DNA from 2 places in the Streptomyces sp. NPDC045470 genome. Region 2 is predicted to be linked to the other one. Evidence: riboswitches for the same ligand, from Rfam matches in the RefSeq annotation. Region 2 holds a riboswitch; the other holds the start of a gene.
The links. A riboswitch is a leader RNA that binds a small molecule or an ion and turns the genes downstream of it on or off. The one in region 2 is predicted to bind glycine.
Positions count from the first base shown of each region.

Region 1: another riboswitch for glycine. It lies ahead of gcvT (glycine cleavage system aminomethyltransferase GcvT); the one in region 2 lies ahead of gcvP (aminomethyl-transferring glycine dehydrogenase).

Region 1 is NZ_JBEZAN010000002.1:373,708-381,314, reverse strand. It holds gene glyA (serine hydroxymethyltransferase) at 1-1,030, opposite strand, end outside; gene gcvH (glycine cleavage system protein GcvH) at 1,088-1,462, opposite strand; gene gcvT (glycine cleavage system aminomethyltransferase GcvT) at 1,551-2,678, opposite strand; glycine riboswitch at 2,820-2,915, opposite strand; gene AB0A97_RS08075 (AAA family ATPase) at 3,250-3,924, shown strand; gene AB0A97_RS08070 (hypothetical protein) at 4,158-4,952, opposite strand; gene AB0A97_RS08065 (enhanced serine sensitivity protein SseB) at 5,149-5,946, shown strand; gene AB0A97_RS08060 (enhanced serine sensitivity protein SseB C-terminal domain-containing protein) at 6,121-6,927, shown strand.
Region 2 is NZ_JBEZAN010000026.1:68,115-75,721, reverse strand. It holds gene AB0A97_RS37895 (DUF881 domain-containing protein) at 1-935, shown strand, start outside; gene AB0A97_RS37890 (FHA domain-containing protein) at 1,363-1,896, shown strand; gene AB0A97_RS37885 (MerR family transcriptional regulator) at 1,914-2,660, shown strand; gene AB0A97_RS37880 (bifunctional nuclease family protein) at 2,714-3,187, shown strand; gene AB0A97_RS37875 (MerR family transcriptional regulator) at 3,374-3,976, shown strand; gene AB0A97_RS37870 (DNA polymerase IV) at 4,329-5,993, shown strand; gene AB0A97_RS37865 (PRC-barrel domain-containing protein) at 5,897-6,286, opposite strand; glycine riboswitch at 6,401-6,498, shown strand; gene gcvP (aminomethyl-transferring glycine dehydrogenase) at 6,687-7,607, shown strand, end outside.

The DNA of each region.
Region 1 (7,607 bases), on a different contig from region 2:
CGACCTCGTGGAGGCGGTCCTCGGCCTGCTGGCCGTCCAGCTCACTGTTGCGCAGGTCCACCAGGACCAGGTGCACGTCGGTGCCGCCGGACAGGACGGAGACGCCGTGCTCGGTGATGTCGGACTGCGTCAGACGCTCGGCGAGGATGCGCGCGCCGTCCAGGGTGCGCTGCTGGCGCTCCTTGAACTCCTCGCTCGCCGCGACCTTGAAGGACACCGCCTTCGCCGCGATGACGTGCTCCAGCGGGCCGCCCTGCTGGCCCGGGAAGACCGCCGAGTTGATCTTCTTGGCGAGTTCCTGGGTGGACAGGATCACACCGCCGCGCGGACCGCCGAGGGTCTTGTGCGTGGTGGTGGTCACGACGTGGGCGTGCGGCACCGGGTTGGGGTGCAGCCCGGCCGCCACCAGCCCGGCGAAGTGCGCCATGTCGACCATCAGGTACGCGCCGACCTCGTCGGCGATCCGGCGGAAGGCCGCGAAGTCCAGCTGGCGCGGGTACGCGGACCAGCCGGCCACGATGAGCTGCGGACGGGTCTCCTTGGCCAGGCGCTCGACCTCGCCCATGTCGACCTGACCGGACTCCTCGTCGACGTGGTAGGGCACCACGTTGTAGAGCTTGCCGGAGAAGTTGATCTTCATGCCGTGGGTCAGGTGCCCGCCGTGCGCGAGGTTCAGGCCCATGATCGTGTCGCCCGGCTTGAGCAGCGCGAACATCGCGGCCGCGTTGGCCTGCGCGCCGGAGTGCGGCTGCACGTTCGCGGCCTCGGCCCCGAACAGCGCCTTGATGCGGTCGATGGCGATCCGCTCGACCACGTCGACGTGCTCGCAGCCGCCGTAGTAGCGGCGGCCCGGGTAGCCCTCGGCGTACTTGTTGGTGAGGACCGAGCCCTGGGCCTCCATGACGGCGGCCGGGGCGAAGTTCTCCGACGCGATCATTTCGAGGGTGGACTGCTGACGGTGGAGCTCGGCGTCGACGGCGGCGGCGACGTCGGGGTCGAGCTCGTGGAGTGAGCTGTTCAGAAGCGACATGACTCTTCCTGGGGGTACGCGGGGCACGGGGCCCCGCCAGGCGGCGGGTGGGCGGGCTCAGCCGGTGAAGGCGGTGTACTCGTCGGCCGAGAGCAGGTCGTCCGGCTCGCCGCTGACCTTCACCTTGAACAGCCAGCCGCCCTCGAACGGGGCGGTGTTCACCAGCGAGGGGTCGCTCACCACGTCCTCGTTGATCTCCGTGACCTCGCCGTCGACGGGGGAGTAGAGATCGCTGACGGACTTGGTCGACTCCAGCTCACCGCAGGTCTCGCCCGCGGTGACCGTGTCACCGACCGCGGGGAGCTGCACGAAGACGACGTCGCCGAGCGCGTTGGCGGCGTGCTCGGTGATGCCGATCGTCGAGACGCCCTCCTCGGCGGCCGACAGCCACTCGTGCTCCTTGCTGTAGCGCAGCTGCTGGGGGTTGTTCATGTCTTGATTCTCCTGGATACGGTGGCGTGCTCGGTGCAGGGGTCTTGACAGGTGAGACGGGAGTGCGTCCGGGGCGGGGCCGCGGGCGTCACTTCCGGCGCTTGTAGAACGGCAGAACCACGACCTCGTACGGCTCATGGGTGCCACGGATGTCCACCGCCACACCGGCGGTGCCGGGCGCGGCGTGCGCGGCGTCCACGTACGCCATGGCGACGGGCTTGCCGAGGGTGGGCGAGGGGGCGCCGGAGGTGACCTCGCCGATGACGGCGCCGTCGGCGTCCACGACCGGGTATCCGGCGCGCGGGACACGGCGGCCCTCGGCGATCAGGCCGACCAGCTTGCGCGGCGGGTTGGCCTCGGCGCGGTCCCGGGCCGCCTCCAGGGCGGCGCGGCCCACGAAGTCGCCGCCGTTCGTCGTCTTCTCGAACTTCACGACCCGGCCCAGACCCGCGTCGAACGGGGTGGTGCCGGTGGTCAGCTCGTGCCCGTACAGCGGCATGCCCGCCTCCAGGCGCAGCGTGTCCCGGCAGGACAGGCCGCAGGGGACCAGGCCCGCGTCCTGGCCGGCCTCGGTCAGCGCCTCCCAGAGGGCCACCGCGTCCGAGGGGCGGACGAACAGCTCGAAACCGTCCTCACCGGTGTATCCCGTACGGGCGATCAGCGCCGGGACTCCGGCGACGGTACCGGGCAGCCCGGCGTAGTACTTCAGCCCGTCCAGGTCGGCGTCGGTGAGACCCTTGAGGATGCCGGGGGACTCCGGTCCCTGCACGGCGAGCAGCGCGTATGCGTCCCGGTCGTCGCGCACCTCGGCCGCGAAGCCGCTCGACCGCTCGGTGAGCGCGTCCAGCACGACCTGCGCGTTGGAGGCGTTGGCGACGACCATGTACTCCGTCCCGCCGAGGCGGTAGACGATCAGGTCGTCCAGGATGCCGCCCTCGGCGTCACAGATCATGGTGTAGCGGGCGCGGCCGACGGCGACGCCGCCGATGTTGCCGACCAGCGCGTAGTCCAGCAGGTCGGCGGCGCCGGAGCCGGTGACGGTGATCTCGCCCATGTGCGAGAGGTCGAACAGGCCGGCGCGGGTACGGACGGCGACGTGCTCGTCACGCTCGCTGCCGTAACGCAGCGGCATGTCCCATCCGGCGAAGTCGGTCATGGTCGCGCCGAGGGCGCGATGCGTCGCGTCCAGCGCGGTGCGGCGGGGGGCTTCGGTCATGGTGGTGGCTCCCGGGCATGGGTGACAAGACGGTCTCCCCATCTGTCATCGGAACCTGAGAGGTTCACCGGAAGGCCGTGACCGGTCCCGGCTTGCACCTTGGGTGGAGCCACACCACGGCGGCCCGCTTTTCAGATCTGCCTCGCCCGCGCGGTATCGGGGCCTGAGAGATTCAAGGGAGGACTTGCTCCTTCGGCGCCCCGCCGTGACGGCCGGGGACTCTCCCGCGCGGATTCAAGCGGCCGGTATGGAGTTGGCTGAGCGTGGCACCCGTACCAGGACGCGCACGGTGGTGCGCCGTCCGGCACTTGGCGCGCACATCATCGCACGGGATCGCCGGATACAGGAGCCCTGGTCGTACCGGTGTTCGCAGGGGTGTCACGACAGTGTCCTGGGACTGTACGGATCGTGGGATTCCCTTGAAGCGCATTACCTTTTCTTGACACTCTGCGGGTAAGGGGACGGAATCACCGGACCGGGAGGGGCGATCACGGTGCACAGGCAGGCCGCACTCGCGACAAGTCCGGGAGGCGCGCCCCCGGGCTGTGTCCCGGAGCCGGTTCCGGCCGCCGTGCCGGGGCCCCGGCGGCTGCCGCTCGGGGTGGTGCGCCCCGGCCGGGCGCGTGCCGCGGCGCCGGACGCGCCGGCGGTGGACGTCGTCGACCTCAGGGACCGCGGCACCCCGCGCGAGGCGGCCGAGCTGCACTTCGCGGCGGGCGACGTGGTGGTGGTCTCCGGCCTGCCGGGCAGCGGCAAGAGCACGCTCATGATCCGGGTGGTGCCCGCCCTCGACGCGCGCGGCGCCACCGTGCACCGCATCGACTCGCAGGACGTACGGGAACGCTGGGAGCGCGGCAGGCTGCGCCGGATTCCGTACGCGCTCTACCGGCCGCTGGTCAGGGCCTCCCACTACCTGGGGCTGCGGCGGGCGCTGCGATCCGGCGGCAGTGTGGTGGTGCACGACTGCGGCACGCTGACGTGGGTACGCCGCTGGCTCGCGCGCGAGGCCCGGCGCGGCGGGCGTGGCCTGCACCTGGTGCTGCTGGACGTACCGCCGGAGGTCGCGCTGTCCGGACAGCGCTCGCGCGGACGCGGAGTTTCCGGGTACGCCTTCGCCCGGCACCGGCGCGCGGTACGGCGGCTGGCCGCCCGCGCCCGGGCGGCCCGGCTCCCCGCGGGCTTCACCTCGGCCGTCCTGCTGGACCGGCCGGCGGCGGGCGCACTGCGGCAGATCGCCTTCGAGTGAGGGTCGCCGACGGGTACCCGCGAGGGGCGCCGTCGGGCACGAGCGGGGCCGCCATCGGGAACGAGTGAGGCCCGCCTCCCAAGGGGCGGGCGTCCGTACCCGTCGTTCCGGCCCGGAGTGCCGGACACCTGACGGGCCGTACGGAACCTTCCGTACGGCCCGTCACGACCGGTCCTAGTCCAGGCATATCTCCCGCATCTGCGCCTCCTCCGGACGCTCGGCGCCGGGCCGATCTAGAGGCCCAGGGCCTTGAGCAGCACGGTCGGCAGCGAGAGCACCGAGTTGACCAGCGAGGGGACGCCCTGCTGCTGCGCCTCGGCGGGCTGCTGACGCTGCGCGTCGGCGGGCGGCTGCGCGTCGGCGGCCGGCTGCGGGTCGGCGGCCGGCTGGGCGCCGTCACCCGGCCGCGGGTCGCTGATCGGCGCCTTCGGCTGGGCGGCCGACTGGTCGTCCGCCGCGTCCGCGCCGTCCGCCGGCTCCGCGGCGGGCCGGGCCGGACGGTCGGCCGCCGGAGCGGCGGCGGGCTGGGCGGCCGGCTGCTGCAGGCCGCCGAGGAGCTTGTCCAGACCCAGGATCTTGAAGATGTCGGTGACGGACCGGGAGACCGAGCCGGTCAGGGTCGCGGAGTCGGTGTCTTCCTCGGGGACCGGCGCCCGGCGCTCGATCAGCTCGTCCAACTGCGTGCGCAGGTCCTGCGAGACCCTGCGCAGCCGGAGGGAGTCGGCCGTCACCGTGCGGTCGGAGTCCTCGTTCAGCTGGTCCGCCAGCCGCTGCGCGTCCTGGAGGACCGTGTCCAGACGGGTGCGGGCGGACCGCACCTCCACGGAGTGGCCGCGGCTGTCGGCCGACTTCTCGGCCAGTTCGGCCGAGGCGTCCGCCAGCCGGCCGATGTCGTCGACGACGATGCTGTGGTTGCGAACCGGGGGCTCGGGACCTTCCGCCGCGGTCGCGGAGCCCATGGCCCCGAGGGCGAGGGCGCCGGCGGTGGTGGCGCAGACGAGGGCGGAGGCGGTCCGGTGCGTTGCCATCAGGAGACGTGCCTTTCTGTAGGAACGGCAGGGCAAGATCACCCTGGAGCCACCTTGAGAGGGGTGTGTACGGTCCGCAACCGCTCGCGCGCGTTCGGTGGTCCCCCGGACGCACCAGGGCCCCGGCCGCCTGCTGGCGTTAGGGTCGTCGACCAGGTAAAGCGCGGTACGAGCGGTACGGAGCGGGTGGGTGGAGATGGACTTTCCGGAGCAGGGCATTCCGCGGCTGGAGTGGCCCGCCAACGAACTGGAGGAGGTGCTCGCCGCCTCGGTGGGGCACCCCGGGGCCGGCGCCCGCATCGTCGAGGTGCTCGGCCGCAGCCGGATATGGGTGCCGCTGCCCAAGGGCGGCGGCCCGGAGAGCGCCGGGATGGGCCGGGCGGGCCTGGACCTGCCCACCGTCGAGATCGGCTCGGCCGCGTACGTCCCGGTCTTCAGCTCCGAGCAGGAATTCCAGCGGGTGGCCGGGCCGCACCTGTCCTTCGCCGTCGCGCCGGCCGCCGAGTTCGCGCGCGGCCTGCCCCCGCTGCTCGGTATCGCCGTCAACCCGGAGGGCACGGTCGGTGTACCGCTGCCGCCGGACGCGGTGGCCGAGCTGTGCCGGACCGGCCGTCCGGACCAGCCGGGTGCGCCGAGCGGCGCCCGGGTCAGGCTGTTCGAGCCGGACTGGCAGGAGGAGCCGGTGGACTTCCTGGCCGCGGCCGGGCTGGAGTTCTCGTCGGCGGGATTCGTGGTCACCGCGCGGCGCGCGCTGGCCAGCATCGAGGGGGACGCGCCCGCGCTGTTCGTCGGCGTCCAGGTGGACGCCGCGGCCGTCGCGCCGCACGACCCGGCCGTACGGGACGCGGTGACCGCCGCCCTCGGGCGGGCGCTCGGCGGGGCACCGCTGGCCTGGCCCGTCCAACTGGTCATGCTGGACCTCGCGCAGGGCGATCCGGTCGCCGACTGGATGCTGGAGCGGGTCCGGCCCTTCTACTCCCGCGACGCCGTCTAGCCGTTCAGGCCCCACGTCGCCACGCCCCCGGCGCCCCGGCACGCCCAGGGCGCCCCTTCCCGTGACCGCAAGCCATGTGTGCTGATCCGTCCGGGGCCCGGACGCAGGCTCTAAGCTGTTGTTGCAACCGGCAGGCGTACCCCACGTGCCTGCCGACAGGAAGGGACGGACCACGTGAGCGCGGGTGCGCATCAGGGAGCGGCTGCCGGGCAGGTCGAGCAGATGCTGCAGCAGGTCTCGCCCGGCCGGTACGACGCCTACGAGGCGTTGCTGCAAGCGCTCGCCGCCGGTCAGGTCTGGATGCTGCTCTGGCACGGCCAGGCCGGTTCGCCCGATGCGCAGTACGGCAACATGGAGGTCGACGGGCTCGGCTACGCGCCGTGCGTGACCTCCGCCCCCGAACTCGCCGCCAGCGGCTGGAACCGTGCCCACGAGGTCGTCTACGGACGGGACATCGCGGCCACCCTCTTCCCCGACCGCTGGGGCCTGTGGCTCAACCCGCACGCCCCCGGCGGCGGCGTCGGCATTCCGTGGCTGGACCTGCGGCGCATCGCGGGCGGCCTGGACCGGCTGCCGGCCGGTCCGCTGCGGATCACCGAACCGGCCATCGAGATTCCCCAGTTCTACGCCCTCCTGGGGCAGAACGCGCACCGCACGCCCGCGGTGCGCTCCCTGCGCCGGGCCTGGGTGCAGCCCGCCCTCGGCGCTCCGTACCTGGCCATCGGCTTGGACCTGTACGACACGGGGCAACCGGCCGTGGACTCGGTACGGTTGATGATCCAGCAGTCCATCGGCGCGGTGCCGGAGGGGCTGCCCGTCTCGACGGTCGCGATGAACGACGAGTACGACCCGGTCGGTATGTGGATGCGGGCCAACGCGCGGCCGTTCTTCGACCGGGACGCCTACGCGGCGGGCCCGGTGCCCGCGCCCGCCCCTGCCCCCGCCCCGTCGTACGGGTACGGCTACCCGCGCGCGTACTGAGCCTGCCGCCCTGCTCCCGCCTGCCGCCCGGCTCCCGTCTGAGCCCTGTCTGCCATCCGGCTCCCGCCTGCCGCCCGGACTCTGCCTGCTGTCCGGCCCCCGCCTGCTGCCCGGGCCCTGCCTGTCTTCTGCGGGCCTCGGCCTTTCCGTGGCTCCAGGCCCCGAGGCGGTGGGCTCGCGGCGCACGGATCGCGCGCCTATGAGGGCGAATCGAACGGCCACGTCCCCCCAGCAGGGGGTTACCCAAGGGGCGTGAGCGGGAACCGCCCCGCGCCCGACCGGCCCGCGCCGCCCCGCTCCGGACCGGCCCGCGCCGGACCGCCCCGCGCCGCCCCGCCCCAAGCCGACCCGCCCCGCGCCCAACATCGCCCCCGCCCAACGTCGCCCCCCGCCGCTCCCCGGGCCGAATTGGGCGATCCTTCCCGGAAGTTGAGCCCTGACCGGCTCCGCGCGAACCGCTCAGTCGGGGCGTGTGTCCGCATAACGGCGAGCCGTGGGCTACATCACAGTTACGCATCCATTCCCGGCCAGGGCTGGTGAGTGATCGCAACTCGGATGAAGACTCCCGCAGCAGAGGGTTTCGGCCCTGTGTACGAGATGCACCGCTCGTCGTCGCGTGACGTTCCGCGACTTCTGCTCCGCCTGCAACATCCGCAAGACCTGCAACACCTGTACTCGCA
Region 2 (7,607 bases):
CCCCCGAGCGGGACGGCACGCCGCCGGAGCCGGGCGGGGAGCCGCGGAAGGAGCCGCCAGCGGGCTCCGGTGGAGCGGACCGGCCGGCCGACCGGCGGCCGATGCCTCCGGAGAGCCCGTCCCGGAACCGGCAGGACGGCGCTGGGAGCGCTGCTGACGAGGCGCCGGCGACTGGTACGGACCAGACGGCCGGGGCCGGTGCGGCGGGGCCGGAGGTGACCGGACGGCAGCGTCTGGCGGCCGGTCTGTGGCCGCCGCGGCTGACCCGCGCCCAACTGATCGTGGCCCTGCTGCTGTTCATTCTCGGTCTCGGCCTGGCAATTCAGGTACGTTCCACGAGTGACAACAGCGCACTACGGGGCGCGCGGCAGGAGGACCTGGTGCGCATCCTGGATGAATTGGACAACCGTTCGCAACGCCTGACGGATGAACAGCGCAGGCTGGAGGGCCAGAAGACCGAGCTGGAGAACAGCTCGGACCAGGCCGAGGAGGCCCGGAAGCAGACCGTGGAGAAGGAGCAGCAGCTCGGCGTGCTGGCGGGGACGGTGGCGGCCCAGGGGCCGGGCATCAGCCTCACCATCAACGATCCGACGCACTCCGTCGAGGCGGACAAACTCCTGGACACCGTCCAGGAGTTGCGGGCGGCCGGCGCCGAGGCCATTCAGATCAACGACGTACGGCTCGTGGCCGATTCGTACCTGTCGGACGTCCGCGGCGGCGTGGAGGTCGACGGCAAGCGCGTCACCCAGCCGTACCGTTTCAAGGTGATCGGCAAGCCCGAGGACCTCGAACCGGCGCTGAACATCCCTGGCGGTGTGGTGCAGACTTTGGAGAAGGAGCAGGCCACTGTGTCGGTGAGCCGTGACGAGAAGATCATCGTGGACGCCTTGCGGGAGGCGAAGCGGCCTGACTACGCTCGGTCGTCATCGCGGTGAGCCGGCGACGAATGCGGACGCTTCGGGTCGCGCATGAGGTAGCGGGGGGTCGGCGCACCGTACGGGTGGTGCGTGGTGGAAACTGTGTGAAGGCCACGGACGTTAACAAGATGTCCGGATCGGCCGGTGTGTGCATCGAGGGTTCGTCCTGCCCCACGGGCGGGTCTGTTTCGTTCAAGGGGAATCGCCCGTGAAGTTGTTTGCAAAGCTGTTCGGCAAGAGCGCACGCCAGGAGGGCGGCAGCGGCTCGGCCAAGCACCGTGCCCCGCGCCAGCCCGAGGAGGGCGGCGCCGGCGGAGAGCGTCCGCTCTTCCGTGACCAGGTCGGTGGCCCCGGAGCGCCGGGTGCTCATTCTGTTGACCCCTCCGTGCCCGGCCGCATAGGTTCCCAGGGACCGTCGGCCGCGAACACGGGTGGAGGGGTTGCCTTGCCGGTCTGTACGAGGTGCGGTCACCGCAACGCCGAGGCGAGCCGGTTCTGCTCCAACTGCGGAGCGCCGCTGCGTCCCGGGGCGCAGGCCGAGCGTGCCTCCGAGACGACCTCCACCATCTCCATCTCGGGGCTGGAGGCGTACGACGCGGAGACGACGGGGCAGACGGCGGTGCCGTCGCTGTCCCCGGAGGCGCAGGCGGCTGTCGAGGCGCTGCCCATGGGCTCGGCCCTGCTGGTCGTGCGCCGCGGCCCGAACTCGGGCAGCCGCTTCCTGCTGGACGGCGATCTGACGACGGCCGGGCGGCACCCGCAGAGCGACATCTTCCTGGACGACGTGACGGTCTCGCGCCGCCATGTGGAGTTCCGCCGCGGCCAGGACGGTTTCACCGTCGCCGACGTCGGCAGCCTCAACGGCACGTACGTCAACCGTGAGCGGATCGACTCGGTGCCGCTCGCCAACGGCGACGAGGTCCAGATCGGCAAGTTCCGGCTGGTCTTCTACGCGAGCCAGCGGGGCGTCGGCTTCTGACCGGCCAGGGAAGGCATATGCACCGCACTGCGCCGGGTGGTGCCGGGTCCGCCGGCACCACCTCGGACGGCAAGCTGATGAGCATCGGTACGGTGCTCAACGCGCTGCGCGACGAGTTCCCCGAGGTCACGATTTCCAAGATCCGTTTCTTGGAGGCCGAGGGGCTCGTCGAGCCGCGGCGCACCCCGTCCGGATACCGCAAGTTCAGCGCGGACGACGTCGCCCGGCTGGCGGCCGTCCTGCGGATGCAGCGTGACCACTATCTTCCGCTGAAAGTGATCCGCGAGCACCTGGACGCCCTCGCGCGGGGCGAACAGGTGCCGCTGCCGGCTCCCGCCGCGCCCGCGGGGGAGCTGTTCGAGGGGCTCGGCGAGTCGGCCGGTGACCTGCCCACGGCCGCCCGCATCGGCCGGGCGGAGCTGCTGGCCACCGCGGAGGTCGAGGAGGCCGAGCTCGCCGACTGGGAGGCGTACGGACTCATCGTCCCGGACGCCGACGGCGGGTACGACATCGAGGCCGTGACGGTCGCCAGGCTCGTCGCCGAACTGGGGCGATTCGGTCTGGAACCCCGCCATCTGCGGGCGGTCAAGGCGGCCGCCGAACGGGAGGCCAACCTCGTCGAGCAGGTCGTCGCGCCGCTGCGCCGGCACCGCAATCCGCAGACCAGGCAGCACGCCGAGGCCACCGCCAGAGAGCTGGCCACGCTGTCCGTACGGCTGCACGCGGCCCTGGTCCAGTCCGCCCTGCGGGTCCGGCCGACGTGAGCAATGGGTGGCCCGACTACCCAAACCGCCCGGGCACGTCCTAGGGTTGCTGTGTGAACGAGCTCGATGTCGTGGGTGTCCGGGTGGAAATGCCTTCCAACCAACCGATCGTGCTCCTACGGGAGGTAGGAGGCGACCGTTACCTGCCCATTTGGATCGGGCCGGGGGAGGCCACCGCCATCGCCTTCGCCCAGCAGGGGATGGCCCCTGCCAGGCCGCTGACGCACGACCTCTTCAAGGACGTGCTGGAAGCGGTGGGCCAGGAACTGACCCAGGTCCGCATCACGGACCTGCGCGAGGGGGTCTTCTATGCCGAACTGGTCTTCGCCAGTGGTGTCGAGGTCAGCGCCCGTCCGTCCGACGCCATAGCGCTGGCGCTGCGCACCGGTACGCCGATCTACGGGACCGACGGGGTCCTCGACGACGCGGGCATCGCCATCCCGGACGAGCAGGAGGACGAGGTGGAGAAGTTCCGCGAGTTCCTCGACCAGATCTCGCCCGAGGACTTCGGCACCAACAGTCAGTGAGCCGGGTGCGCGGAGGGCCGCCTTCCGCGCATTCGAGTAGCCTTTCCCCGTCCTGAGGCACGAGAAACCACTCGCAGGGTGATTATCACTCGGCGTGGCGAGCGCGGCGATCGTTGACGCACCCCGAGTGACTGCATACCGTCGATATGGCAGGTCCCGTCCGGGACGTGGAGGACGGAGGTCGGCGTGGCAATCACCGGCGACGGTACGGCGGCGGAAGGGGCGTTGCCGCTCCACCCCGGGGCTGTTGACCGCACCCCGGCACAGGCTGCCGAGGTACCGGCGGACCGCGGGGCGGAAACCATCGGCTACCGCGGCCCTACGGCGTGCGCGGCCGCGGGGATCACCTACCGCCAGCTCGACTACTGGGCCCGTACGGGGCTCGTCGAGCCGAGCGTACGGCCCGCCTACGGGTCGGGCACCCAGCGGCTCTACAACTTCCGGGACGTCGTCGTCCTGAAGATCGTCAAGCGGCTGCTGGACACCGGGGTGTCCCTGCAGAACATCCGCACCGCCGTCCGGCACCTGCGCTCCCGCGGGCTGTCCGACTTGGCGAGGATGACCCTGATGAGCGACGGCGCGACGGTCTACGAATGCACCTCGCCCGACGAGGTCGTCGACCTGCTCCAGGGCGGGCAGGGCGTCTTCGGCATCGCGGTGGGCGTGGTGTGGCGCGATGTGGAGGGCGCGTTGTCGCAGCTGCACGGCGAGCGGGTGGACACCGGCGAGACGCTGGTCCGGCACAACCCGCACGACGAACTGGCGCGGCGGCGCAATCGGGCGGGCTGAGCCGAAGGGGACCGGCCGCACAGTACGTGGCGGCCGGTCCGTCCATGGCTGGCCCTTGACGGTCGTACGCCCCGTGGTGGCCTGGCTGGCCGTGGAGATTGGACGGCCCGTGGGGGCCGGGACCGTATGACGTGGCGCGGCGCGGTGCCTGGTGTATCGGCTCCGGGCGCCGGATCGCCGCGTACGTCCGTCACGGCCGTCTGTCGCGTCTCTGCCGCACCAGGAGCACCTCCGACGCACTCGAACCCCAGAAGGCTTCTCCAGTGCCTCCAGTGCGCCCCCGAGCCCTTCCCGTGTCGCCCGGCGAGGCCGGTCGGCGCGATTGTCAGTGGTGTGGGGGAGCATCAGTCGTGTGAGACGTGCGCCGACGATCCTGCATCTCGACATGGATGCGTTCTTCGCGGCCGCCGAGCAGGCGGCCAAGCCGAGCCTGCGCGGAAAGCCCGTGGTGGTCGGCGGGATCGGCCCGCGCGGCGTGGTTTCCACGGCCTCGTACGAGGCCCGGGTTTTCGGGGTGCGCTCCGCCATGCCCACCGCGCAGGCCCGCCGCCGCTGTCCGAACGCGGCGTACCTGACGCCGCGCTTCACCCTGTACCGCCAGGTCAGCGACGTGGTGATGGAGCTGCTGCACGAGCTGTCGCCGCTGGTGGAGCCGCTCAGCCTGGACGAGGCGTTCGTGGACCTGGAAGCGGGCGGCGTCGCGGCGGACACCGCGGCGGTGCGGGCGGTGGGGGAGCGGCTGCGGCGGGACATCCGGCGCCGGACGGGGCTGACCGGGTCGGTGGGGCTGGCCGGGGCCAAGATGCTGGCCAAGATCGCCTCGGAGCAGGCCAAGCCGGACGGCCTCGTGGTCATCGAGCCCGGCACGGAGCGGGAGCTGCTCGGCCCGATGACGGTGCGTACGCTGCCCGGCGTCGGCCCGGCCACGGCGGAGACGCTGCGCCGGGCGGGCATCCACACGGTCGCCGAGACGGCGGAGGCGGGCGAGGCGGAGCTCGTACGGCTGCTGGGCAGGGCGCACGGCGCCGGGCTGTACGCGATGGCGCTGGGCCGCGACGAGCGGCCCGTGGTGGCCGAGCGGGACGCGAAGTCGATATCGGTCGAGGACACCTTCGAGGTGGACCTGACGGACCGGACGCGGGTGCGCGCCGAGGTGACGCGGCTGGCTGACCGGTGTGTGCAGCGGCTGCGGGCGGCCGGGCGGTCCGGCCGGACCGTCGTGATCAAGGTGCGTAACTACGACTTCTCGACGCTGACCAGGTCGGAGACGCTGCGCGGGCCCACGGACGACCAGGGCGTGGTGCGGGAGGCCGCGGCCCGGCTGCTGGACCTGGTGGACACGACGGGCGGCGTACGGCTGCTGGGCGTGGGGGTGACCGGCCTCGCGGACTTCACGCAGGAGGACCTGTTCGCCCAGGTGGCGACGGAGAAGGCGGCCGAGGAGGAGGCCGAGCGGGCGCGCCGGGCGGCCGACGAGGCCGCGCGGATGGCCGTCGACGAGCCCGAGCGGCCCCGGCGCTGGCTCCCGGGGCTCGACGTGATCCATGACGAGCACGGGGCGGGCTGGGTGCAGGGCAGCGGCGTGGGCCGGGTGACCGTACGGTTCGAACAGCCGTGGTCCGGGCCCGGGCGGGTGCGCACGTTTCCGGTCGAGGACTCCGCGCTGCGGCCCGGGGAGCCGCTGCCGCTGGTGGGCGGTCCGCCGGACGGGTGGCGCGACGGCCTGCCCGGCGGGGCGGGCGGCCCCGGCGGCCGTGGCGAGGGCGAGGCCGGGAACGCGAACGGGCCCGGCGGATCGGGCGAGGCCGGCGGGTCCGGCGAGGGCGGCGGGTCCGGCGAGGGCGTGACGGAGGAGCCCGGCGGGCCCGGCGACGGCATGACGGAGGAGCCCGGCGCCCACGGAACTCCTCCGCCCGGTGCTCAGTCCTCGGCGCCGGCCACCCGCCCGAACTCCGTGTCGGCCGGCGCGGCGTCCGACCCGGGCTTGGGATCGGGGGCCGGAATGTCCAGACGGTAGTGGTGGTAGAGCTGTAGTTCCTGTTCCGGCGAGAGGTGGCGGCCCACTCCGAAGTCCGGCGCGTCCCTGATCAGCTTGCGGTCGTAGGGGACGTGCAGCGCCTCGTCGACCAGATCGCTGGGCTCCAGGGGCACGAACGCGTCCCGGCTGAAGATCCCGGTGCGTACGGCCGCCCATTCCGGTTCACCGGTCGCGTCGTCCAGGTACACCTCGTCGACGGTGCCGATCTTGGTTCCGTTCTTGTCGAACGCCTTGCGGCCGATCAAGCTGCGGGGATCGATATCGGTCTGCACGGTCCCTCCAAGTGGTCGCAACTGCCTTGTGACAACTACCAAACGGCACAATTCATGCCCCGGCCACTCGAAGGAACGTCCGTTCGCCGCGCTGGTAGGCTGGCGAGCGGCTGTCGACCCCATGCGGGAGAGTCCTTCGTCGATCTTGGCGTAGGCGCCGAAGGAGCAACTCCTCCCCGGAATCTCTCAGGCTCACGTACCGCATGGACGAGGTCACTCTGGAAAGCAGGGCGGGCCACGGGCGGGCACAGCGCCGGAACCCTTCCTCACCGACGGTGAAAGCCGGTTCCGCGTGCGGGACCGGTGAAGCTCTCAGGTTGAGATGACAGAGGGGGAGGCCGTCCGGGCACCAGCGCCGTGGTGCCCCGCGCAGGTCGAAACGACCAGGAGGCCCCCGCAGATGACCACCACCCGCAGCTCCCTGACCGAGCTGGAACGAGGCACCCCGTTCGAGCAGCGGCACATCGGCCCCGGCCCGGAGGCCCAGGCCAAGATGCTGGCGCAGGTCGGGTTCGGATCGCTGGACGAACTGACCGCGGCCGCCGTACCGGACGTGATCAAGAGCGCGGAGGCGCTGGGCCTGCCCCAGGGCCGCACGGAGGCCGAGGTCCTCGCCGAGCTGCGGGCGCTCGCGGACCGCAACCAGGTGCTCGCCCCGATGATCGGCCTCGGTTACCACGGCACGTTCACCCCGCCGGTGATCCTGCGCAACGTGATGGAGAATCCCGCCTGGTACACGGCCTACACCCCGTACCAGCCGGAGATCTCCCAGGGCCGGCTCGAAGCGCTGCTCAATTTCCAGACCATGGTCGCCGACCTGACCGGACTGCCGACCTCCGGCGCCTCGCTGCTGGACGAGGGCACGGCCGCGGCCGAGGCGATGGCCCTCTCGCGTCGTGTGGGCAAGGTCAAGCAGGGCGTCTTCCTGGTCGACGCCGACTGCCTGCCGCAGACCGTCGCCGTGATCGAGACCCGCGCCGAGCCGACCGGCGTCGAGGTCGTGGTGGCCGACCTGTCCGAGGGCATCCCGGCGGAGGCCGCCGAGCGTGGCGTCTTCGGCGTGCTGCTCCAGTACCCGGGCGCCTCCGGTGCCGTACGGGATCCGCGTGCCGTCATCGAGCAGGCGCACGAGCTGGGCGCGATCGTGACCGTCGCCGCCGACCTGCTGGCGCTGACGCTGCTGACCTCGCCGGGCGAGCTGGGCGCCGACATCGCCGTCGGCACCACGCAGCGTTTCGGCGTCCCGATGGGCTTCGGCGGGCCGCACGCCGGATTCATGGCCGTACGGGAGAAGTTCGCCCGCAGCCTGCCGGGCCGGCTG